Salipiger sp. CCB-MM3: one gene and its partner. Each later gene encodes a partner of the first gene's protein in a complex. Links are inferred from orthologs where the notes say so. Each region holds a gene or a part of one and is shown in the gene's direction. Other genes may lie near its edges.

Region 1 (11,038 bases):
CGTTTTCCGCGAAATGAAGCTCCGGCAGCATTTCGAGAAACCGTCCGAGAAGAAAGCTCGCGAGAAAGCCGAAGCCATCCGCCGCGCCCGCAAGCTGGCGCGCAAGAAGGCTCAGCGCGAAGGTCTCCTCTAAGGTTCGCCTTTGAGATCTTGCTCGTGAGGTCAGCCAGCTGACCTTCCGACACAGAAGAAATTGACGACCCCCGGGGCCTGGCCTTCGGGGGTTTGTCGTTTCTGGCATACGGCTTTTGGGGCAGGGGGCTTGGATGCTCTTTGCGGCGCGCAAAAAGTAACCCCGGGAATGTCCCGGGGTTTCTTTTTGTTCGTGAGATGTGGCGGCGCCTTAGCTCGGCCCGATCATGAAGCAGGTGACCTGCCGGGCCTGCAGACGGCGGCAGGCAAGATCGGCGGTCTCGCGCGAAAGCCCCATGAAGTTGGCGTCAAAGCCGCTGGAGCGGTCGACCACCTTGCGCAGCGAGCCGTCGAGCGTGGCGGTCTCCATCAGCGCGGTTTTCAGCAGGATCTTCTCGGCGGCATAGCGGCTGGGATAGCGGCCCACATTGATGCCCCAGTGGCGCCCGCCCGAGGTCGACACGCGGGTGACGACTTCCTGCGTGTCGGGCTCTGCGATGGCGGCGGTCTCGAGGCTCACCGGCTCGGAGGCGCTGGCCAGAAGCATCTGCTGCGGGCGGCGCATAGGCTTAATCGAGGCGTCGGGCGCAATCCCCGTGTCGCCCTCTGCGATGGCGATGGCGGCTTCGACGGCAGCGGTTTCGGCGGCGGGCTGGTCGACCTGCGCGACGTCGATCTTTTCGGGAGCGACGGCCACCGTCGGCTCGACCTTGGCGACTTGTACGCTCTCCAGAACGTTGGCGATGTCATCCTCGACCCCGGCCACCAGCGGCGCGACATCGGTGCCGCTTACACCGGGACGTAGCTTCGGACGCAGGCTTTTGGGCACGGCGGCGGCGGCGACGCGGATCGACTTGCCGCGCAGGCCCGAATCATTGGGATCGGCATCGGCCACCATCATGTCATTGCCGATACGGCCCATATAGGAAGGCTTGGCCGGGCGGCGCAGGGCGACGTTGGTCTTGGCGCGCTTGAAGCCGAGGTTCAGAAGCTCGGCGCTTTTGGCGTTGCGCGCGGCGGTGGAGGTGCCGCCGAAGACCACGGAAATGATGCGCTCGCGTCCGCGCTCGGCGGAGGCGACGAGGTTGAAGCCCGCGGCGCGGGTGTAGCCGGTCTTGATGCCGTCGGCGCCTTGGTAGGCGGCAAGGAAGCGACGGTTGGTATTGGCCACTTCGCGCATGCCGGCATCGGTCGTGCGGCGCGAGAAGAGGTTATAATATTCGGGATAATCGTAGAGGATGTGCCGGCCCATGATCGCCATGTCGTGGGCGGTGGACAGATGGCCCTCGGTGGTCAGGCCATGGGCGTTTTTGTAGGTGGTGCGGGTCATCCCCAGCGCCTTGGCCGTGCGGTTCATCCGGCGGGCAAAGGCGGCTTCCGACCCTTCGATGGCCTCGCCGATGGCGGTGGCGGCGTCATTGGCCGACTTCACGGCGGCGGCGCGGATCAGGTAGCGAAGTTTGATCTTTTGCCCGGAGCGCAGGCCCAGTTTCGAGGGCGGCTCTGCTGCGGCATTGCGCGAGATGGTCACCACGGTGTCGAGGCTGATCTCGCCATGCTCCACCGCCTCGAAGGCGATGTAGAGCGTCATCATCTTGGTCAGCGATGCGGGGTGTAGCCGGGTTTCGGCGTTCTCCGAAAACAGGATTTCGCCTGATCTCGCATCCATCACCAGCGCTGCGTAGGGTGCAGCCCAAGCGCCCAGCGGGGCCACCAAGGTGAGCCAGATGAGTGTAAAAATATACAGGCCTGCTCGGCCCGGTCGCCACATGCGCCGTCCCGTCACGATACTCGCCTCTTCTGCCTCTCGCCCCGGTTTTCCGGTGGCCAACTGTTCTAGTTTGGGGAAACGCTAGCACGGGATGCTTAAAAAATAAAGCCTGCAGTGCCTTGATTTTCCGCAATTTTCCTGAATGTGATTTCCCATATATTGCGTTCTATCAGGCAGTTGGCCGCTAGAGAGGCGATTAAGGCAAAATTGTGCAAACTTATTCAGCCAATCGCGTGGACCAATTGTGCCAGCGCGCCCAAATGGGGAATCTCTCGAAATCTTGGGTGGTCGAGGCGGTCGTCATGCTCGAGGCTCCACGCCAGATCCTGCGGCACGAAGACACCCCAGCTGCCCGCGCGGATCGCCGGGTTCACATCGGATTTGAGCGAATTGCCCACCATCATCGCGGCCTCTGGGCCGCCGGGGCAGGCGGCGAAGATGCGGGCGTAGGTCTGCGGCTGCTTGTCCGAGACGATCTCGACCCGGTCGAACATCTCGCCCAAGCCTGATTGCGCCAACTTGCGCTCCTGATGCAGCAGATCGCCCTTGGTGATCAGCACGAGGTGGTGATCGGGGGCCAGCGCCTCGACCGCGTCCTGTGCATGCGGCAGCAGCTCGATCGGATGGGCCAGCATGTCCTGCCCGTACGAGAGGATCTGCCCGATGACCGTGCCGGGCACGCGGCCCTCGGTCACTTCCACCGCGGTCTCGATCATCGACAGAACGAAGCCCTTCACGCCAAAGCCATAGTGGCCGATGTTGCGCTTTTCGGCCTCCAGCAGCCGCGCGTCGAGGTGGTCTCGCGCCACGTGATCGGCCAGAAGATCGGCGAATCGCTCCTGCGTGAGATTGAAGAAGCGTTCGTTGTGCCAGAGCGTATCGTCGGCATCGAACGCGATTGTTTGCAGTTTCCTGTCCATAATGACGCCTCTTGGGGCCGCGGGTCTTTCCTCCGGGGCTGCTTGGATTTATATAGACCCTTCAAAGCCGGAACCGCAAAGCACACGCAAAGCAAAAGCGTCCTTGAGATGATCCAATCCGTCACGGCCCATAAAACCCGCATGACCGACCCGAACGACCCTCGCGATGGTGAGGGCGGCGCAGATGTCGTGCTCGAAACCAAGCCGAAAACCAAACGCCCGCCGCTCTATAAGGTGCTGCTGCTGAACGACGACTACACGCCGATGGAATTCGTCGTGCATGTGCTCGAGCGGTTCTTCGGCATGACTCACGCGCAGGCGTTCGAAGTGATGCTGACCGTCCATAAAAAGGGCGTCGCCGTCGTTGGCGTGTTCAGCCACGAGATCGCCGAGACCAAAGTGGGTCAGGTGATGGATTTCGCCCGGCGCCACCAGCATCCGCTGCAATGCACCATGGAAAAGGAGTGATCCGCCCGATCCGGCGGCTCGACCATGTCTGATACCCGATTGAGTTTCGCGCTTGAGGGAGGTCTTGACCTGCCCTCCGAAGGGCGCATCCTGCTGCTCGGCGCGCCCGGCGATTTCGACGCCAGCGCCCTGCCGCGTGAGCGCTGCACGGTTGTGCAACGCTCTGCCCCCGATTTCGCCGCTTGGGAGCGCCGTGGCTGGGATGTCGCCACCGCGCCCGAGGGAGAGTTCGCCGCCGCCATCGTCTTTCTGCCGCGCGCCCGCGACCGCGCCGAGACGTGGATCGCCGAGGCCTGTGCCGCCGCCAAGGGTGGTCTGGTGGTTGTCGACGGCCAGAAGATCGACGGCATCGACACCGCGCTGAAGGCTGTCCGCAAGCGCACCGAGGTGACCGGTCAGGTCTCGAAGGCGCATGGCAAGAGCTTCTGGTTCGCCGCCACCGACGCGCTCGCCGATTGGGCGCGCGGTCCGGCGCAGCTTGAGGGCGGCCAATGGACGGCGCCGGGCGTGTTCTCGGCCGATGGGCCGGACCCGGCGAGCGAGGCGCTGCTGGCCGCGCTGCCGCAGAAGCTGGGCACCAATGTCGCCGATCTGGGCGCGGGCTGGGGCGGGCTGGCGAACGGCATCCTCACGCGCGAAAAGATCGGCACGCTGCATCTGGTCGAGGCCGACCTGGTCGCGCTCGATTGCGCGCGCCGCAATGTCACCGACCCGCGCGCGCAGTTCCACTGGGCCGACGCGCTGAACTGGACGCCGCCCGCGCTGCTGGATGCGGTCGTGATGAACCCGCCGTTCCATACCAACCGGCGCAAGGCCGAGCCCTCGCTGGGGCAGGCGTTCATCGACGCGGCGGCGCGGATGCTGAAACCTTCGGGGCAGCTGTGGCTGGTGGCCAACCGGCATCTGCCCTATGAGACCCGCCTTGCCGAACGCTTCCGCAATTCCGACGAAATCGCCGGGGATGCGCGGTTCAAGATTCTACATGCCTCTCGCCCGGGGCGCTGATCGCGGCTAGCGTGGCGCAAACATCCAAGGGATTCCCATGAGTTTTTCCATCGAAGGCAAGACTGCCATCGTTACCGGTGCCGCCAATGGCGTGGGCCTCGCAATCGCGCGGCACTTCGCGGCGCGCGGCGCCAACGTCATGTTCGCCGACATGGACGAGGGCCGTCTGGCCAAGGAATGCGGCAAGTCCGAAGAAGACAGCACCATGCGCTACTTCGCCGGTGATCTGCGCGAAAAGCTGACGCTGGCCAACCTGCTGTCGGCGACGCTCGACGCCTATGACCGGGTGGATATTCTGGTGAACGGCGCGCGGCAGATCCTGCCCACCAATGTGCTCGACTGCGAAGATGCATCGCTCGAGACCATGCTGGGGCAGAACCTCGTGCCCGCCATGCGCCTCAGCCAGATCGTCGCTAAGCGGATGATCAAACAAGCGGAGGGCAACGAGGAAGAGCGCTGCGCCGGGACGATCGTCAATATCTCGTCGATCGCCGCCTGCCGCACCAACCCGCATCTGCTGGGCTATTCGGTGTCGGTCGCCGCGCTCGATCAGCTGACCCGCTCGATGGCGGTCTCGCTGGCCGAGCAGCGCATCCGGGTGAACTCGGTGGCTTTCGGCTCGCTGATGTCTTCGAGCCTGAAGAACATCCTCAAGGAGCATCCCGGCTACCGCGAAGAGATCGAAAAGCACACGCCCGCAGGCCGCATCGCCGGGCCGGGCGAGGTCTGCGAAGCGGTGCAGTTCCTTGCGTCCGAGGCCTCGGGCTTTATGACCGGCCAGATCATGACGGTCGACGGTGGCCGTACGCTGATCGACCCGGTCGGCGCGCCGATGCACTGAGCCGGGCAGGGGGGACGACATGACCGACGTGTTCGACGAGCGCAAAACACGCGCCTCGCATTGGTTCCGCGCGCTGCGCGACGAGATCGTGGGTGCTTTCGAGGGGCTGGAGGACAGCCATGGTTCGGGGCCGCTTTCGGATCACGCGGCGGGCCGCTTCACCGTGACGCCGACCACCCGCACCGCCGAAGATGGCAGCGACGCGGGCGGCGGGCTGATGAGCGTGATGCGCGGGGGCCGGGTGTTCGAGAAGGTCGGGGTCAACGTCTCGACGGTCTACGGCACGCTGGGCGAGGCGGCGCAGAAATCCATGGCGGCGCGCGGCGTGCCCGGTATCGAGACCGACCCGCGCTTCTGGGCCTCGGGGATCAGCCTTGTTGCACATATGCAGAACCCGCATGCGCCCGCGGTCCATATGAACACCCGCATGTTCTGGACCCCCGGCGCGTGGTGGTTCGGCGGCGGCTCGGACCTCAACCCCTGCCTCGAGTATGACGAGGACACGGCGCATTTCCATGCCACCCAGAAAGAGCATCTCGATCCGCATGGCGAGACGCTTTACCCCGAGCTGAAGGCTTGGGCGGACGAGTATTTTTACATCCCGCACCGCAAGCGCGCGCGGGGCGTCGGCGGCATCTTCATGGACGACCGCAACACTGGCGACTGGGAGGCGGATTTCGCCCTCACGCAGGACATTGGTCGGGCGTTCCTGCCCGCCTATCTGCCGCTGGTGGAGAAGCGCCGGGGCATGGAATTCGGTGAGGCGGAAAAAGACGCGCAGCTCGTGCATCGCGGGCTATATGCCGAATACAACCTCGTTTACGACCGGGGCACCAAGTTCGGCCTCGCCACCGGCCATGATCCCGACGCGGTGCTGATGAGCCTGCCGCCACTGGCGAAATGGGTCTGAGCTGAGCTTCAGGCGGGTGCGCTGGCGCGCCGCCCGCCCATCAGCATCTCGGTGGTCATGCCGCCGATCCACATGCAAAACAGCGCAAGCCACGCGGTCCCGGCGAAGATCGAGCCGCCGGTGACCCCCGCGCCGATGGCGCAGCCGCCCGCCAGCATCCCGCCAAAGCCCATCAGCGCCGCGCCGATCATCGCGTTGCGCAGCGGGGTGGGGCCTTCGAAGCCCTGAAGCTTCAACTCCCGCCCCCAAGCGGCGGCGATCAATGCGCCCGCAAAGACCCCGGCAATCAGCCCGATGTCGAAATCCACCACTGCCGGACGCTCGAGAAAGACCATCAGCGTATGCGCCGAGGGGCCGGTGAAAGTGGCGCTTTCCACCTGCACGGGCTCGAAGGCGACATTCGACAGCGCGAAGGTCAGCACCCACCCCAGCGCCACGGCAAAGCCGACGCCGGAGGCAAAGACCAGACGCGGCAGGCCGATGCGGTTGCGCCGCGCCAGTTCCAGCGCCAGAAGCGCGATGGCGAGGCCGAGGATCAGCCCCGAGGCGCGCGGCAGATGCAGCGCCGACAGCAGGTTCATATTGCGCCCGCCCTCGGTGATCCATAGCGCGGCGAGCCGGTCGCGCCACGGCGACAGGAGCCCCGAGAGCGACATCTGCGCCACCACCGCGAAGATCAGCCCCGAGATCACCGAACGCAGGTTGCCCGTCGCAGCGAGCACCAAGAGCCGCCCCGAGCAGCCGTTGGCCAGCACCATGCCCGCGCCGAACATCAGCCCGCCGATGATCGCTCCCGACCAGCTACCAGGCACCGCCATCATGCGCGCATTGGCGGCATCGAACAGGCCCAAAAGCTGCGCGCCCTGCACCCAGACCAGCGCGGTCGAGAAGGTCAGCAGCCAGACGGCCAGCTTGTCGCCCATGCTGCCGCGGGCAAATTCGACCACCGCCGCGCGCAGGCAAAAGCGCGAGCGCTGCGCGGCGATGCCAAAGACCGTGCCGGTGATCAGGCCGAAGAGCGCGGCGGTCGGGCCTTCGCCGATCACATCGACCAGTGCGACGAGTTCCATGGCTGTCCTCCTCCTCGGGGTGCCATCAAATCGCATGCGTGGAATGTGATCGCCTTGATCCAGATCACCGCGCGCTGTCTGGCTGCGACATCACGGTCGCTTTCTGGCGCGACGCCCGCGCGCGCTTGGCGGAGGGTCGCGCATGTGCCCCTTTGCGGAGTGTCCGACATGACCACCGTTCTGCAAGATATGCTCGTCACCGCCGCCCTCTCGGGCATTCCGGTTGTCGCCAACGCCGACCACGCGCCGCTTGAGGGCGGCGAGGATCCCGCCTTCGGGACGGTCCGCTGGCGCACGCTCTTCTGTGCGGATCGCACCGCCACCGCGGGAATGGTCATGGGCATCGCCGAGTTTGGCGCGCTTGGCACGCTGAAGCCTCATCGTCATGGGCCGGCCGAGATGTATTTCGGCCTTGCCGGCTCGGGCATCGTCACCATCGACGGCACTGCCCATGAGATCGGCCCGAATGTGGCGCTTTTCATCCCGGCGGACGCCGAGCATGGCACCGTGGCTGGGGCCGAGGGGCTGCGCTTTCTCTATGTCTTCCCGCGCGATCGCTTCTCGGAGGTTGAGTACCGCTTCTCGGAAAGCTGACGGGCGGGCCGGTTGCCTCTCGCCAAGCTGCGGGAAAGTGCTTATCGCAGGGTCATGACCCGTATCGTGCCCTTGGGGCAGGCCCGGGAGTTGCCGCTCTGGCGGCGCCCGGTGACGCTGCTTTTCCTCATGGCGATTGCCATGCCGCTCAGCTTTGCCACTTGGTCGGCGCTGCTGAACAATTTCGTCATCGAGGCGGCGCAGTTCGATGGCTCCGACATCGGCTGGCTGCACACGGTGCGCGAAATTCCGGGGTTCCTCGCCATTGGGGTGATCCTCGTGCTGCTGCTAATGCGCGAGCAGGTTCTGGCGCTGCTGGCTTTGACGCTGCTGGGCGTGGCGACGGCGGTGACGGCGTGGTTCCCCAGCATGGGCGGCCTGCTGATCGTCACGCTGCTGAGTTCCATCGGCTTTCACTACTACGAGACGGTCAACCAGTCGCTGCAGCTGCAATGGCTGCCGAAGGATCGCGCGCCGCAGATGCTGGGCTGGCTGCTGGCCGCGGCCTCGGGGGCGACGCTGATCGCCTATGTGGCCATCGTCATGACGTGGGAAGCCTTCGATCTTTCGTACAATTTCGTCTACATGGTCTCGGGCGGGCTGACGCTGGTGATCACCCTTTATTGCGCGCTGGCCTTTCCGCAGTTCGAAAGTCCGAACCCGCAGCGCAAATCCTTCGTCCTGCGCCGCCGCTACTGGCTTTATTACGCGCTGCAGTTCATGTCGGGCGCGCGGCGGCAGATCTTCGTGGTCTTCGCGGGGTTCATGATGGTCGAGCGCTTTGGCTTTGCCGTGCATGAGGTGACGGCGCTTTACCTGATCAACCTTTGCGCCAATATGGCGCTGGCACCGATGCTGGGCAAAGCCGTGCACCGCTTTGGCGAGCGGCGGGTGCTGCTGTTTGAATACGCCGGGCTGGTGCTGGTGTTTCTGGCCTATGGCGGGCTCTACTGGTTCCACTGGGGCGTGGTGCTGGCCTCGGTGCTCTATGTGATCGACCATATCTTCTTTGCGCTCGCGCTGGCGCTGAAGACCTATTTCCAGAAGATCGCCGATCCCGGAGACATCGCGCCCACCGCCGCCGTGGCCTTCACCATCAACCACATCGCGGCGGTCTTCCTGCCCTTCGCGCTGGGATATCTTTGGATGATCTCGCCGGGGGCGGTGTTCGGGCTGGCGGCGGGCATGGCGCTTGTGTCGCTGTCGCTGGCGCTGATGATCCCGCGCCATCCGAGCCCGGGCTACGAGACGATCTTTGCCCCGCGCCTGCCGCCGCAGCCCGCCGAGTGAGCTGCCAAAGCGCCCGCCGGCCCTGCACGGCAAGGCTGGCGCTGCAGCGGCAAACGCGCTATCGGGCAGGCCAACCCTGAACGGAGAGCATCACATGGCCAAGACCTGGACCGCCTTCACCAAGCTGAGCGACAAGACCGCTGCCGAGGCCCTGGGCGAGGCCATCGAAGATCTTGAACCCGAACCCACGGGCGTTGGCGTTTTCGAGATCGAAGACGGCAGTGGCACATGGGAAGTGGGCGGCTATTTCCTCGAGCCGCCGAGCGATGTCGAACTGGCGCTGCTGTCGGCGGCCTATGGCGCGGCGCCCTTCGTGGTGTCGGAAGTGCCCGATCAGGATTGGGTCGACAAGGTGCGCCGTGAGCTGACCCCGGTCGAGGCCGGGCGCTTCTTTGTCTACGGCTCGCATGACGCCGACAAGATCCCCGAAGGCGCCGAGCCGCTGCTGATCGAGGCCGCCATGGCCTTTGGCACCGGCCACCACGGCACCACGCTGGGCTGCCTGCGCGCGCTCGACCGGCTGTCGAACGAGGGTATGGTTGGCCAGAATGTGGCGGATATCGGCTGCGGCACCGCCGTTCTGGGCATGGCCGCCGCGCGCATCTGGCCGAACCCGGTGATCGTGTCGGACATCGACGAGGTCGCGGTGGAAGTGGCCGAGGCCAACGTGCGCGCCAACGACCTCACTGGCAAGGTGATCTGCGTCGAAGCCGCCGGTTTCGGCCACCCCGAGCTTGCCGCGCGCGCGCCCTATGATCTGGTGTTCGCCAATATCCTCAAGCAGCCGCTGATCGATTTGGCGCCCGATATGTCGGCGCATCTGGCACCGGGCGGGCGTGCGATCCTCTCGGGCATCCTGATCCGTCAGGCCGACGAGGTGATCGCAGCCTATGCCGCTGCGGGCGTCGATCTGGTGTGCCGCGACGAGATCGGCGAATGGGTGACCCTGACCCTGCGCAAGCCTTCGTGAACGAAAAGCGGCGTAATCGCCGCTTTTTAGCCTAAATTTTGCCGCGCTTTGAGAGCAAATACGCCACGTATTTGTTTGTTTAGAGGGGTTCCGCGGTATGGAAAGCGCTCTCAAGAGTTTCGAGCGTCGTCAGCGTGCGGTTGCGCAAAAGCACCGGAAACTGGCACAGGGCTATGTCACCAAGATCAATCGCAACGGGGTGTTCGAGCACCGACCGATCCGGCGCATTTCGCCGGTGCGCCTGCGCGGGCTGCTGCTGACGATCCTTGGGTTTCTGGTGTTCAAAGGCGTGATGCTCGCCAATCTCGGCTCGGATCATTACGCCGAGCATTTGGCGCGTCTGTCCGACGGCAGCTTTGCCGACAAGCTGGGAGCATGGGTGCTGGGGGTCGATCCGGTCACGCTGTGGATCGGGATCGGGCTGCAGGCTCTGCTGGGCTAAAACGCCGACAAGAGTTGGCGGTCATTGGAGCCGCTTGCGCATATCCTGCAAATAGGAAAGGCCGCCGTCCCGTTCAGGACCGCGGCCTTTGCGCTTGATAAATCATGTTATCAGCGGCGACGTGCGATGGCAGCGATGTCGCCACGGGTCAGGCCGATATCGTCGAGCTCACGGTCGGTCAGAGCTTCGAGGCTCTTGCGGGTCAGACGAGCGTCGTTCCACTCGGCGACGATGCCGAAGAGGGTTGCGAAGAGGCCAGCCGAACGCGGAGTTTCGTCGGCGACGGGAGCGAAGCCGGAAACGAAGACGTTGCCGATACGGCCTGCGAGGCCAGCGGCGCCGGATGCGTCGCGCGAGTAGTCATAGACAGCCATAGGTCAGTGTCCTTGTCATGAAGTTTTTAAAGTGCCTGAAATCTAATCGCCAGATAGATCCGGTCAGCAGCTGCCACAAGCAGTGAAAAACGCATGGGTGGGCTGCAGTTTTCACATAGCAAGCAAATTGAGCGAAAGGCCTGAAAATTAGCCTATTTTCTGGGCTGATTGAGGCGCGTTCCGACGCCAAACTGTCGTCTTTGGGCCTCTGCCGTGGCGTGGCGGACGCAACTGCTCTGTGCGCGGGCAAA
Region 2 (11,218 bases), 640 kb from region 1 along the record:
CTGTCAAAGCCTTGAAGGAAAAGCCATGCCTCTCGACGTCGTCACCGTCCCCTGCCTTTCGGACAATTATGCCTATCTGGTGAACGGTCCCGAGGGTGTCATCCTGATCGACGCCCCCGAGGCGGGTCCGATCAAAGCAGAACTCGACTCGCGCGGCTGGAGCCTGAGCACGATTCTCATCACCCACCACCATCACGACCACGTCGAGGGAATCGCACCGCTGAAGGCGCGCTACGGCTGCACGGTCATCGGCCCGCGCGCCGAAGCCGCAAAGATCGACGGGCTGGATCAGCTCGTGGGCGGGGGCGACGAGTTCTCTGTGGATGGCGTCGGCGTGCATGTGATCGACGTGCCGGGCCACACGCTGGGCCATGTGGCCTTTTATATGCCGCAGGCCGAGGCGGTGTTCACCGCAGACAGCCTCATGGCGCTTGGCTGCGGACGGCTTTTTGAAGGGGACGCCGCGATGATGTGGGCCTCGATGCAGCGCCTGATCGCCCTGCCGCCGGAGACCACCGTTTACTCGGGTCACGAATACACTTCCGGAAACGCACGTTTCGCGCTTACTATTGAACCTCAGAACGCTGCGCTTAAATTGCGTAGTGACGCCATCGCCAAAGCCCGGACAGAGGGGCGACCAACCGCCTCCTGCGTGCTGTCCGAGGAACTGGCCACCAACCCTTTCCTACGCCCGGATTCGCCCGCGATCCGCGAGACCCTCGCGATGACCGGGGCAGATGACGTGTCGGTATTCGCCGAGATCCGAGCCCGGAAGGACCGCTTCTAAGCCGCCACATTTCACGCCACGTTGCGACAATCGCGTTAAATGTGAGCGCCGCAAGCTTAGAAAACACTTGAAGGATGGTCCGTATCGACCAAACTTTAACGGTAAGAGGCAATGTTGGGCCTGTGCCCGACGCAGACAAGAAGGAGCACGCCGTGCCTTCATTCTCGAACACTCTTGAGCAGGCAATTCACTCGGCCTTGGCGCTGGCGAACTCCCGCAGCCACGAATTTGCGACGCTCGAGCACCTTCTTCTGGCTCTGATCGACGAACCCGACGCCGCCCGCGTGATGAAAGCCTGCTCGGTGGACACCGAGGAGCTGCGCACCACGCTGGTGGAATTCATCGACGAGGACCTTTCCAACCTCGTGACCGACGTCGAAGGCTCGGAGGCGGTGCCGACCGCCGCGTTCCAGCGCGTGATCCAGCGCGCCGCCATCCACGTCCAAAGCTCGGGCCGTACCGAGGTGACCGGGGCGAACGTGCTCGTCGCCATCTTCGCCGAGCGCGAGAGCAATGCCGCCTACTTCCTGCAAGAGCAGGACATGACGCGCTACGATGCTGTCAACTTCATCGCCCACGGCGTGGCGAAAAACCCGGCCTACGGCGAAAGCCGCCCGGTGAGCGGCGCACAGGACAACGAGGAAGAGGCCAAGGCCGAAACCACGCAGGCTGCCGACAACAAGGAATCGGCGCTGGCGAAATACTGCGTCGACCTCAACGCCAAGTCCCGCAAGGGCGATGTGGATCCGCTGATCGGCCGCGAATCCGAGGTTGAGCGCTGCATTCAGGTGCTCTGCCGCCGCCGCAAGAACAACCCGCTTCTGGTGGGCGATCCCGGTGTTGGCAAAACCGCCATCGCCGAGGGTCTCGCGCGCAAGATCGTCAACGGCGACACCCCCGAGGTGCTGTCGAACACCACGATTTACTCGCTCGACATGGGCGCGCTGCTGGCGGGCACTCGCTACCGCGGCGACTTCGAAGAGCGGCTCAAGGCCGTGGTGACCGAGCTTGAAGAGCATCCCGACGCGGTTCTCTTCATCGACGAGATCCACACGGTGATCGGTGCCGGGGCCACCTCCGGCGGCGCCATGGATGCCTCCAACCTGCTGAAGCCCGCGCTTCAGGGCGGCAAGCTGCGCACCATGGGTTCGACCACCTACAAAGAGTTCCGCCAGCACTTCGAAAAGGACCGTGCGCTCAGCCGCCGGTTCCAGAAGATCGACGTGAACGAGCCTTCGGTCGATGATGCGGTGAAGATCCTCAAGGGCCTCAAGCCCTACTTCGAAGAGCACCACTCGGTGAAATACACGCAGGATGCGATCAAGTCGGCGGTCGAGCTTTCGGCCCGCTACATCAATGACCGCAAGCTGCCCGACAAGGCGATCGACGTGATCGACGAAGCCGGCGCAGCGCAGCACCTCGTGGCCGAGAGCAAGCGTCGCAAGACCATCGGCGCCAAGGAGATCGAGGATGTCGTGGCGAAGATTGCCCGCATCCCCCCGAAGAACGTGTCCAAGAACGACGCAGAGGTGCTCAAGGACCTCGAAGCGACGCTCAAGCGCGTGGTCTTCGGTCAGGACAATGCCATCGAGGCGCTGTCTTCGGCGATCAAACTGGCGCGTGCCGGCCTGCGCGAACCCGAGAAGCCCATCGGCAACTACCTCTTCGCTGGCCCCACCGGCGTCGGCAAAACCGAGGTGGCCAAGCAGCTTGCAAGCTCGCTCGGCGTGGAACTGCTGCGCTTCGACATGTCCGAATACATGGAGAAACACGCGGTCAGCCGTCTGATCGGTGCGCCTCCGGGCTATGTCGGCTTCGATCAGGGTGGCCAGCTCACCGATGGCGTGGATCAGCACCCGCACTGCGTGCTTCTGCTCGACGAGATCGAGAAGGCACACCCGGATGTCTACAACATCCTGCTGCAGGTGATGGACCACGGCTCGCTGACCGACCACAACGGCCGCACGGTGGATTTCCGCAATGTGATCCTCATCATGACCTCGAACGCGGGTGCCGCGGAACAGGCCAAGGCGGCCATCGGCTTCGGTCGCGACCGCCGCGAAGGCGAGGACACCGCCGCCATCGAGCGGACCTTCACGCCGGAATTCCGCAACCGTCTCGACGCGGTGATCAGCTTCCAGCCGCTGCCCAAAGAGGTCATCCTCTCGGTGGTCGAGAAGTTCGTGCTGCAGCTCGAAGCGCAGCTCATGGATCGCAACGTGTCGATCGAGCTCACCAAGCCGGCGGCTGAATGGCTGGCCGACAAGGGCTATGACGACAAGATGGGCGCGCGTCCGCTGGGCCGCGTGATCCAGGAAAACATCAAGAAGCCGCTGGCCGAGGAACTGCTCTTCGGCAAGCTGGTCAAGGGCGGTCTGGTCAAGGTCACCGTCAAGGACGACAAGCTGGTGCTGAAGACGGAAGGGCCGGACAAGCTCCGCCTCTCCTCGCGCAAGCCGCCGCTTCTGACCGCCGACTGACGCCAGACGGCATCGCAAACACCATCCCCGCCGGTCCGCCCGGCGGGGATTTTTTGTGCCCGGCACCCCCCCCTGCCCGCAGATCCTGTGCCGCCCATCGCACGACGGGCTTGGCACGATGCCCCCGCCGCGTGCATCATCCGCAGGTGTGCGGACCGAGGAGGGGAAAGCCATGGCGAAGACAGAGGACCTGATCGGGTCGTGGCGCATGAAGGCTTGGACGCGCACGGCGGTGGCGACGGGCGAGACCACAGATGCGCTCGGCCCTGCCCCCATCGGCTATATCGCCTATCACAGCTGCGGGCGGATGATGGCAACAGTCTTTCGCGGCAACCGATTGCCGCCCGGCGACAGGCCGTGGACGGTGGAAGAGAAGGCCGCGCTCTTTGACGACATGCTGGCCTATGTCGCCAGCTACCGCCTCGAAGGCGATAGGGTGATCCATGAGGTCGACGGCTCGTGGAACCCCAAATGGCAGGGGGCACTCGAGCGGCCCTTCACGCTCGCCGGCGAGCGTCTGGTGATCAGCGGCGCTCCCGGTACGGACCCCGCCACCGGCGAAGAGGTCATCTACCGCATGGAGTTCACCAAGGACTGAGCCGCGATCCCGCGACAGCCGCTTACTTCTCGGTCAGCTTCAACTCGATCCGGCGGTTCTGGGCGCGCGCCTCGGGGGTGTCCGCCGGGTTGATCGGCTGGAACTGCCCGAAGCCATTGGCCGAGAGCCGCTGCGGCGGAATGCCCTCGTTCTCGACCATGTAGCGCACCACCGACAGCGCCCGCGCTTGGCTCAGCTCCCAGTTGTCGGCAAAGGGCGCGCCGGGGCGCAGAGGCGTGTCATCCGTGTGCCCATCGACCCGCAGGATCCAGTTCAACCCCGGCGGAATCTCCTGCGCGATGGTGCGGATCAGCCCGGCGACCTTGGCAATCTCCTGCTCGCCCGCAACCGAAAGCTGCGCGCCGCCCGGCGGGAACAGCACCTCTGACGAGAAGACGAAACGGTCACCCTCGATGCGGATGCCCTCCTGATCGCCCACGACCTCGCGCAGACGCCCGAAGAATTCCGAGCGGTAGCGCTCCAGATCCTGCGCCTGCGCCTCGAGCCGCTTCCGCTCGGCCTCTTCAAGCTGTCGGCGCTTGCGCTCTTCGGCGGCAACCCGCGCCAGCGCGGCGTTGAGGTCGGTCCCGAGGTTCTGGATCTGCACCTGCGCCTCGGCATCCTTCTCGCGGCTTTCGTCGAGCAGCCCCTGCAGTTGCGACAGTTGCGTGCGCAGCGCGGCGACCTGTTGGTTCAGCAGCTCCGACTGTTTCTGCGCGGCGCTCGCCCGCGCCTCGCTGTCCTGAAGCTCCGAGCGCGCCTGCGCCAGCAGCGCCTGCTGGCGTTCGTCCTCGCTCAGCCCCTCCGAGAGCTTGGCCTCTGCGGCGGCCTTTGCGGCCAGCGCCGCGGCAAGCCGCTCCTGCACTTGTTTGGCATCGAGCTCGACATCGCTCTGCGCCGCCAGCGCCTCGGCCAGCTTCACCTCGGCAGCGTCGCGCGCGCGGCGTGCCGCGGCCAGATCGCTGCGCAGCGCGGCCATCTCGCCCGCGGCGCTATCGCCCGCGTCCTGCGCCTGCGCCAGCTGCGTTTCGAGCGAGGCGACGCGCGCCTCCAGCGCGTCGGAATCATCCGCCGCCAGCGCCGCCGCGAGCCGGGCGGTCAGTTCCTCGCGGCCCTGCCGCGCGGCGGCCAGAAGCGTCAGCGTGTCCTCGGCCTGCTTGCGCTCTTGCTCCAGCGCCAGCGTCATCGAGGTCAGTTCGGCCTGCGCGCCTTCAAGCCGCTTGCGCAGCGCGGCGGCGGCTTCGGCCTCGGCCAGACGCTGCTGTTCCTCTTCGGAAAGATCGTCCTGCAGCTCGCTCACCTGCGCGGTCAGCCCGCCCAGCTGCTGCTCTTTGTCGGCGTTCTGTGCGCGCAGATCGGCCACCAGCGCCTCAAGCGCCTCGCGCTTGGCGGCGGCAAGCCGTGCCGCCTCCTGCTGCGCGTCCATCTCGGAGCGGGCCGAGGCCAGCGCGGTCTCCAGCGCATCGCGCTCGGAACTGAGGCTGTCGCGCTCTTGCGAGAGATCCGCCACGGTGCCGCGCGCGTCGTCACGCTCGGCGATCAGCGAGGCGACCTGCTCTTCGAAAGAGGCGATCCGCCCCTGCTGCGCGTCGCGCTGCGCGGTGAGCGAGGCGATGATCGAGCGCTGCTCTGCCAGCTGCGCCTCGGTGTCGGTGAGGGTGGATTCCAGCTCGCCAAGCTGGTTGGTCAGCGCGGTGTTGCGCCGTTCCTGCAGCCCCAGCGCCTGCGACAGCGAGGCGATCTCGCCGGTCAGACTGTCAAGCTCGCTCTCCTGCCCGGTGATGGTCTCGCGCAGCACGAACTGGATCACCATGAAGATGGTGAGCACGAACATCAGCACCAGCAGAAGCCCGGTCATCGCATCGACGAAACCGGGCCAGATGTTGGCCTGTAGACGGGCCCCGGTGCGGCGCGACAGAGCCATGGATCAGCCCTCGGTCCCGCCGGAACGGGCCGGGCCGGGACGCACGGCGCGCACCTGCGGCGCTTGCGGGCGGGCGATCTGCCCGATGGCGCGGGTCAGCGTCGCCAGATCGGTGCGCAGTTCGGCCATGCTTTCCTGACGGCCCGCCGCCACCTCTTCGAGAAGCCGCAGCATCTGCACGTCGATCGAGCGCAGGCGCATCCGGCTTTCGGCATCCAGCCCCTCGGCGCTCTCGCGGCTTTCCAGCACTTCGATCAGCTTTTCCTGCCCTTCGGCGATGCGGGCCAGAGAATTCGAGGAAGGCGCCGTGGCTTCCAGCCGCTCGGTCATCCGCTCGATGGAATCGGCCAGTTGCCCGAGCCGCCCCTCGATCTCCATCCGGCCCTGCTCACTCTCGGCATAGAGGGCGGTCATCCGGCCCATCTGATCGTTCATCTGGTCGAGCACCATGCCGATCAGCGCCTCGTCACCGCCGCCCTCGCCTTCGCCAGAGGAGAAGCTGAGCTTGGTGATCGAGCTGAGCCATTCTTCAAGCTCGCGGTAAAAGCGGTTCTGCCCGTGCCCGGCGAAAAGCTCCAGCAGCCCGACGATCAGCGAGCCGGCAAGACCCAGCAGCGAGGAGGCAAAGGCCACGCCCATGCCGCCCAACTGCCCCTCAAGCCCGCTCATCAGGCGCGAGAAGGTCTGCACCCCGCTCTCGCCCTCTTCGGGCACAAGGCTGCGGATCGTGTCGACCAGCGCGGGCACCGTGGTGGCCAGCCCGTAGAAAGTGCCCAGCAGGCCAAGGAAGATCAGCAGCGAGACGATGTAGCGGGTGATCTCGCGCGCCTCGTCGATCCGCGTGGCCACGGAGTCGAGGATCGAGCGCGTCGAGGTGGTGGTGATCTGCAGCCGCTTGTCATGCCGTCGCAGCAGCGCCGCCAGCGGCGCCAGTAGACGCGGCGGACGGGCACCCGCGTCGCGGCCCGAGGCAAACCCTTCGATCCAGCGCACCGAAGTGATCAGCTGCGCCACCTGCAGGAAACAGGCCAGAACCCCGAGCACGAACACGAACAGGATGAAGCCGTTGAGATAGGGGTTCGACTGGAACACCGGCAACACGCGCGGCAGCACCAGAAAGGCGCCCGCCCCGCAGAGGCCGAGCACCGCCAGCATCAGCAGGATCTGGCGGACGGGTTGGCTGAAATGGGCCTCTGCCTCGAGGTCGCGTCGGTCCATTACGGGCACCTGATCAAAGCGAAAATTCCGCTTTTCAGCCTAAGGGTTCGCCCCAATCAAGCCAAGCCGTTATCCACAAGCGCACGAACACGTTCCGTCAACCAGTGCAACTCGGCATCAGGAATGCCCAGATGTTCCAGATGCGCCGTGGTGTTGTAGAGATATTCGGTGTTCGGCCCGCGTCCGCCGATGGCCTGGGCGATGATCCGCGCCTGCTCTTCAAGGTCCAGCCCGCCGCAGTACTGAATGTGGTCGGGATCGATGATATAGGTCACCGCCTCCACCTCGCGCCCGTCCTGCAGCACCAGAGGCAATGTCGCCTCGTAATAGGCCGCCGAGACCAGTTCACGATCACGCAGATAGGCCAGCGTCGGCCCCTCGGTGCCCGGCTGGGCGCGCAGCGCCAGCCCCTCGCAAGAGGCCTCGTCTTCCGCATCCAGCGCCAGCACCAGCCCCGGCGCCTCTGGGGTGCCGCGGTGGTGGATCGAGCGCATGCAGAACGAGCGGCGGTAGCCGGGCAGCGTGGCATGCGCGCTCTCCGCCACGGGAAAGCCGGGGTTCCAAAGAAGTGAGCCATATCCGAAGACCCAAAGCGCCATCATTCTGGTCCTTTCCGCATGCCAGCTGTAAACACCAAACGGTTGCTTCGGAAAAGGGGGGCGTTGCGGTGAAGAAACTTGCAATTGCGGTGATCGTGGCCGCGCTGGCGTGGTCGGGCTTCTGGTTCGTGTCCGCCCATTTCGAGCGCAAGGCGATCGACAGCTGGATGGAGGCGCGCCGCACCGAGGGCTGGACCGCCACCTATGACGACCTGACCATCAAGGGCTTTCCCAACCGCATGGACGCGCGGCTGAGCGGGCTGGTGCTGGCAAGCCCCGACGGGCTGCGCTGGGAGGCGCCCTTCGTCGATATCTACCGGCTGGTCTACAACTTCGGGCATGAGATCCTCGCCTTCCCGCCGCAGATGACCGTCACCACCGAAATGGGCGAGACGCAGGTCGCTTCGGACGGGATGCGCGCCAGCTTCATCCACGAGGGCGACACCGTGGTGCGCGCCAATTTCGAAAGCCAGACGCTCAACCTCACCGGCGCTACCACCGCCGCACTGGCCGGTCTGACCGCCGCGCTCACCCGCGACGAGGATGCCGAGACCAGCTACCGCATCGCCGTCGGCGCCGATGCCATCGCGGGCTCGGGCGGTCGCGTGGCCGATGCCATCCGGCTGGATGCGGGGTTCGACACCGATCTGCCGCTGCGCGTCGGCCAGCAGTCCGGTCCGCACCCGCAGCCCACCCGCGTCGATCTGCGCCTCGCCGAATACAAGGTGGACGACCTGCAGCTGAAGGTGGCCGGCGAGGTGGATGTCGACGACCGGGGCCGGATGGATGGTGAGGTCACCGTGAAGGCGGTGAACTGGCGCGAGATGATCGCCATGGCACAGCAGAGCGGCCAGCTGCCCGAGAATATGGCGCAGATGCTCGAGGACGGGCTGGGGCTGATCGCCGGCCTCTCGGGCAACCGCGAGACGCTCGACCTGCCGCTGACCCTCGACGAGGGTCGCGCCCGCCTCGGACCCATCCCGCTGGGCGAGGCCCCGCGGCTGCGCTTCCCCTGAGCCGCCTCTTCCCGGAGCCTTGCCCGAGCCCTGCCTGTCCGAGCCCTGCCTGCCCGCGCGCCACGCTTGCGTAGCGCGCGAAACGGGGGAAGAGTGCTGGCATGACCGACGCCACCACCTCCCATTCCGCCACTAGCCTCGAAGGCCGTATTGCCGAGAAGCGCGACGATCTGATCGCCCTGACGCAAGATCTCGTGCGCATCCCCACGCTGAACCCGCCGGGACAGTATTACCGCGACATCTGCGAGTATCTGCAGCGCCGCCTCGCCGCGCGCGGCTTTGACTGCACGCTGGTCCGCGCAGAGGGGGCCCCCGGCGACAGCGAAAAATACCCGCGCTGGAACCTCGTCGCCCGCCGCGAGGGCAGGCGCCCCGGCGAGTGCGTGCATTTCAACTCGCATCACGACGTGGTCGAGGTGGGCAACGGCTGGACCCGCGATCCCTTTGGCGGCGCGCTCGAGGGCGATCGCATCTACGGGCGCGGCACCTGCGACATGAAGGGCGGGCTCGCCGCCTCGGTGATCGCGGTGGAGGCCTTTCTCGAAGCCCATCGCGATTTTGCCGGGGCGGTGGAAATCAGCGCCACGGCGGACGAGGAATCCGGCGGCTACGGCGGCGTCGCGCATCTGGCCAAGGAGGGCTGTTTCGCCCCGAGCCGCGTGCAACATGTGATCATCCCCGAGCCGCTCGACAAACACCGCATCTGCCTTGGCCATCGCGGCGGCTGGTGGGCTGAGATCGAGACCAAGGGCGAGATCGCCCATGGCTCAATGCCCTTCCTCGGCGATTGCGCCATTCGCCACATGGGCGCCGTTCTGGATGCCTTCGAGCAGACCTTGTTCCCGGCTATGGCCGCCCGCACCACCGACATGCCCGTGGTCCCCGAGGGCGCGCGCAATTCGACGATGAACATCAACTCGATCCACGGCGGCCAGCCCGAAGAGCACGAGGGGCTTCCGGCCCATTGCGTGCCCGACAGCTGCCGCATCGTGATCGACCGCCGGTTTCTGATCGAGGAAACGGTCGAGGGTGTGCAGGACGAGGTGATCGCGCTGCTGGACGACCTGAAATCCCGCCGTCCGCAGTTTGACTACGAAATACGGGAACTCAACCGGGTCATCCCCTCGATGACCGACAAATCCGCCCCGGTGGTCACCACGGTCGCCGAGGCGATCCGCGAGGTGCTGGGGCAGGATCCCACCTATGTCGCCTCGCCCGGCAGCTACGACCAGAAGCACATCGACCGCATCGGCAAGCTGAAAAACTGCATCGCCTACGGTCCCGGCGTGCTGGAACTGGCCCATAAGCCCGACGAGTGGATCGGCGTCAGCGACATGCTCGACAGCGCCCGCGTCATGGGCCGCAGCCTGCAGCGGTTGCTGCTGCCCTGACCTCGCAGGCTTCTGCACGCGGCGCGCTCCGGCCTGCCTCCGGCGGGGATATTTTCATCTAGACGAAGCGCAGGACGTTCCTCCTTCGCCTAGACTGAAATATCCCGGGGGTCCGGGGGCAGCGCCCCCGGCGTTGCGTCACTCGTCCCAGTAGACACCGGTGAGATCGGTTGCCTGCGTCGGCTGGTTCTGCCAGAGCCCGTGCAGATGCGCGTCGGCGATGGTCGGGAAGGCCAGCTGGAACAGGAAGCCGTTGACGTGATCCTCGGCGATCATGCTCTGCGCCTGCTTCAGCAGTTCGGAGCGCGCCGCCGGATCGGTGGTGGCGGTGAGCTGCGCCATCAGATCCTGAAACGCCGGGTTGTCATATTGGAAGTAATAATCGGGCCGGGCGTAGATATTGATGTCCATCGGCTCGGTGTGGCTGACGATGGTCAGGCCGAAATCCTTGCCGCGGAACACCTCTTCGAGCCATTGCGCCCATTCGAGGTTGGTGATCTCGGTCTGGATGCCGATCTCGCGCAGCTGCGCGGCGATGATCTCGCCGCCGCGGCGCGCGTAGGAGGGCGGCGGCAGCTTCAGCGTGGTGGTGAACCCATCGGGATAGCCCGCGTCCTCGAGCAGCGTCCGGGCCTTTTCGGGATCGTACCCCGACAGGCCCAGCAGATCGACGTAATCGGGATTATGCGGCGCGAAATGCGTGCCGATCGGCGTGCCGAGGCCGAACATGGCGCCGTCGATGATCGCCTGCCGGTCGATGGCATGGGCCACCGCCTCGCGCACCAGCGGATCGTCGAAGGGCTCGGCGCCATTGTTCATCGCGAGGATCGTCTCGCCCTCGGTCGAGCCCACCAGCACCTGAAAGCGCGGGTCGGCCTCGAACTGCGCGAGGTTCTCGGGGGCCGGGTAGCCGGCGAAAGCGTCGATATCCTGCGCCATCATCGCCGCGAAGGCCGCGCTCGGGTCCGAGATGAAGCGGAAGGTGGCGTGGCTCAGCGCCGGGGCCGCGCCCCAATAGCTCTCGTAGCGCTTGAGCCCGATCCGGTCGCCCTGCACCCATGTGTCGAAGGCGAAGGGGCCGGTGCCCACAGGCGCGGTCTTGATGTCGCCGACGCTTTCGGGCGCGACGATCACCGCGTCGCCCCAGGCCATGTTGAACAGGAACGCTCCATCCGGCTCGGACAGCGTAACCTCGACGGTCAGCG

What was found.
Region 2: the proteins of clpS (region 1) and clpA are in contact, whole or in part, in a solved structure (PDB 1LZW), measured with the Escherichia coli proteins. The link is inferred for Salipiger sp. CCB-MM3 from one-to-one orthologs.

What each region holds. Positions count from the first base shown.
Region 1 is NZ_CP014595.1:1,210,246-1,221,283, reverse strand. The notes cover bases 1,773-4,627. They hold clpS (ATP-dependent Clp protease adapter ClpS), read left to right. Parts: upstream 1,773-2,964; coding sequence 2,965-3,291; downstream 3,292-4,627. Other genes in these bases: AYJ57_RS05915 (SDR family NAD(P)-dependent oxidoreductase), read left to right, coding at 4,334-4,627; AYJ57_RS05920 (class I SAM-dependent methyltransferase), read left to right, coding at 3,316-4,296; AYJ57_RS05930 (HAD family hydrolase), read right to left, coding at 2,125-2,823; AYJ57_RS05935 (D-alanyl-D-alanine carboxypeptidase family protein), read right to left, coding at 1,773-1,903. Also shown: rpsU (30S ribosomal protein S21), read left to right, coding at 1-133; more of AYJ57_RS05935, read right to left, coding at 344-1,772; more of AYJ57_RS05915, read left to right, coding at 4,628-5,137; hemF (oxygen-dependent coproporphyrinogen oxidase), read left to right, coding at 5,157-6,047; AYJ57_RS05905 (YeeE/YedE family protein), read right to left, coding at 6,056-7,117; AYJ57_RS05900 (cupin domain-containing protein), read left to right, coding at 7,286-7,711; AYJ57_RS05895 (MFS transporter), read left to right, coding at 7,766-9,001; AYJ57_RS05890 (50S ribosomal protein L11 methyltransferase), read left to right, coding at 9,096-9,971; AYJ57_RS05885 (hypothetical protein), read left to right, coding at 10,069-10,413; AYJ57_RS05880 (DUF1127 domain-containing protein), read right to left, coding at 10,524-10,787. UniProt on the Escherichia coli protein: Involved in the modulation of the specificity of the ClpAP-mediated ATP-dependent protein degradation.
Region 2 is NZ_CP014595.1:1,847,707-1,858,924, reverse strand. Bases 569-3,603 are described here. They hold clpA (ATP-dependent Clp protease ATP-binding subunit ClpA), read left to right. Parts: upstream 569-939; coding sequence 940-3,267; downstream 3,268-3,603. Other genes in these bases: AYJ57_RS09005 (lipocalin-like domain-containing protein), read left to right, coding at 3,440-3,603; gloB (hydroxyacylglutathione hydrolase), read left to right, coding at 569-787. Outside these bases: more of gloB, read left to right, coding at 26-568; more of AYJ57_RS09005, read left to right, coding at 3,604-3,865; AYJ57_RS09000 (peptidoglycan -binding protein), read right to left, coding at 3,888-5,789; AYJ57_RS08995 (biopolymer transporter ExbB), read right to left, coding at 5,793-7,007; AYJ57_RS08990 (gamma-glutamylcyclotransferase), read right to left, coding at 7,064-7,606; AYJ57_RS08985 (DUF2125 domain-containing protein), read left to right, coding at 7,675-8,622; AYJ57_RS08980 (acetylornithine deacetylase/succinyl-diaminopimelate desuccinylase family protein), read left to right, coding at 8,724-10,013; AYJ57_RS08975 (ABC transporter substrate-binding protein), read right to left, coding at 10,152-11,218. UniProt on the Escherichia coli protein: ATP-dependent specificity component of the ClpAP protease. It directs the protease to specific substrates. It has unfoldase activity. The primary function of the ClpA-ClpP complex appears to be the degradation of unfolded or abnormal proteins.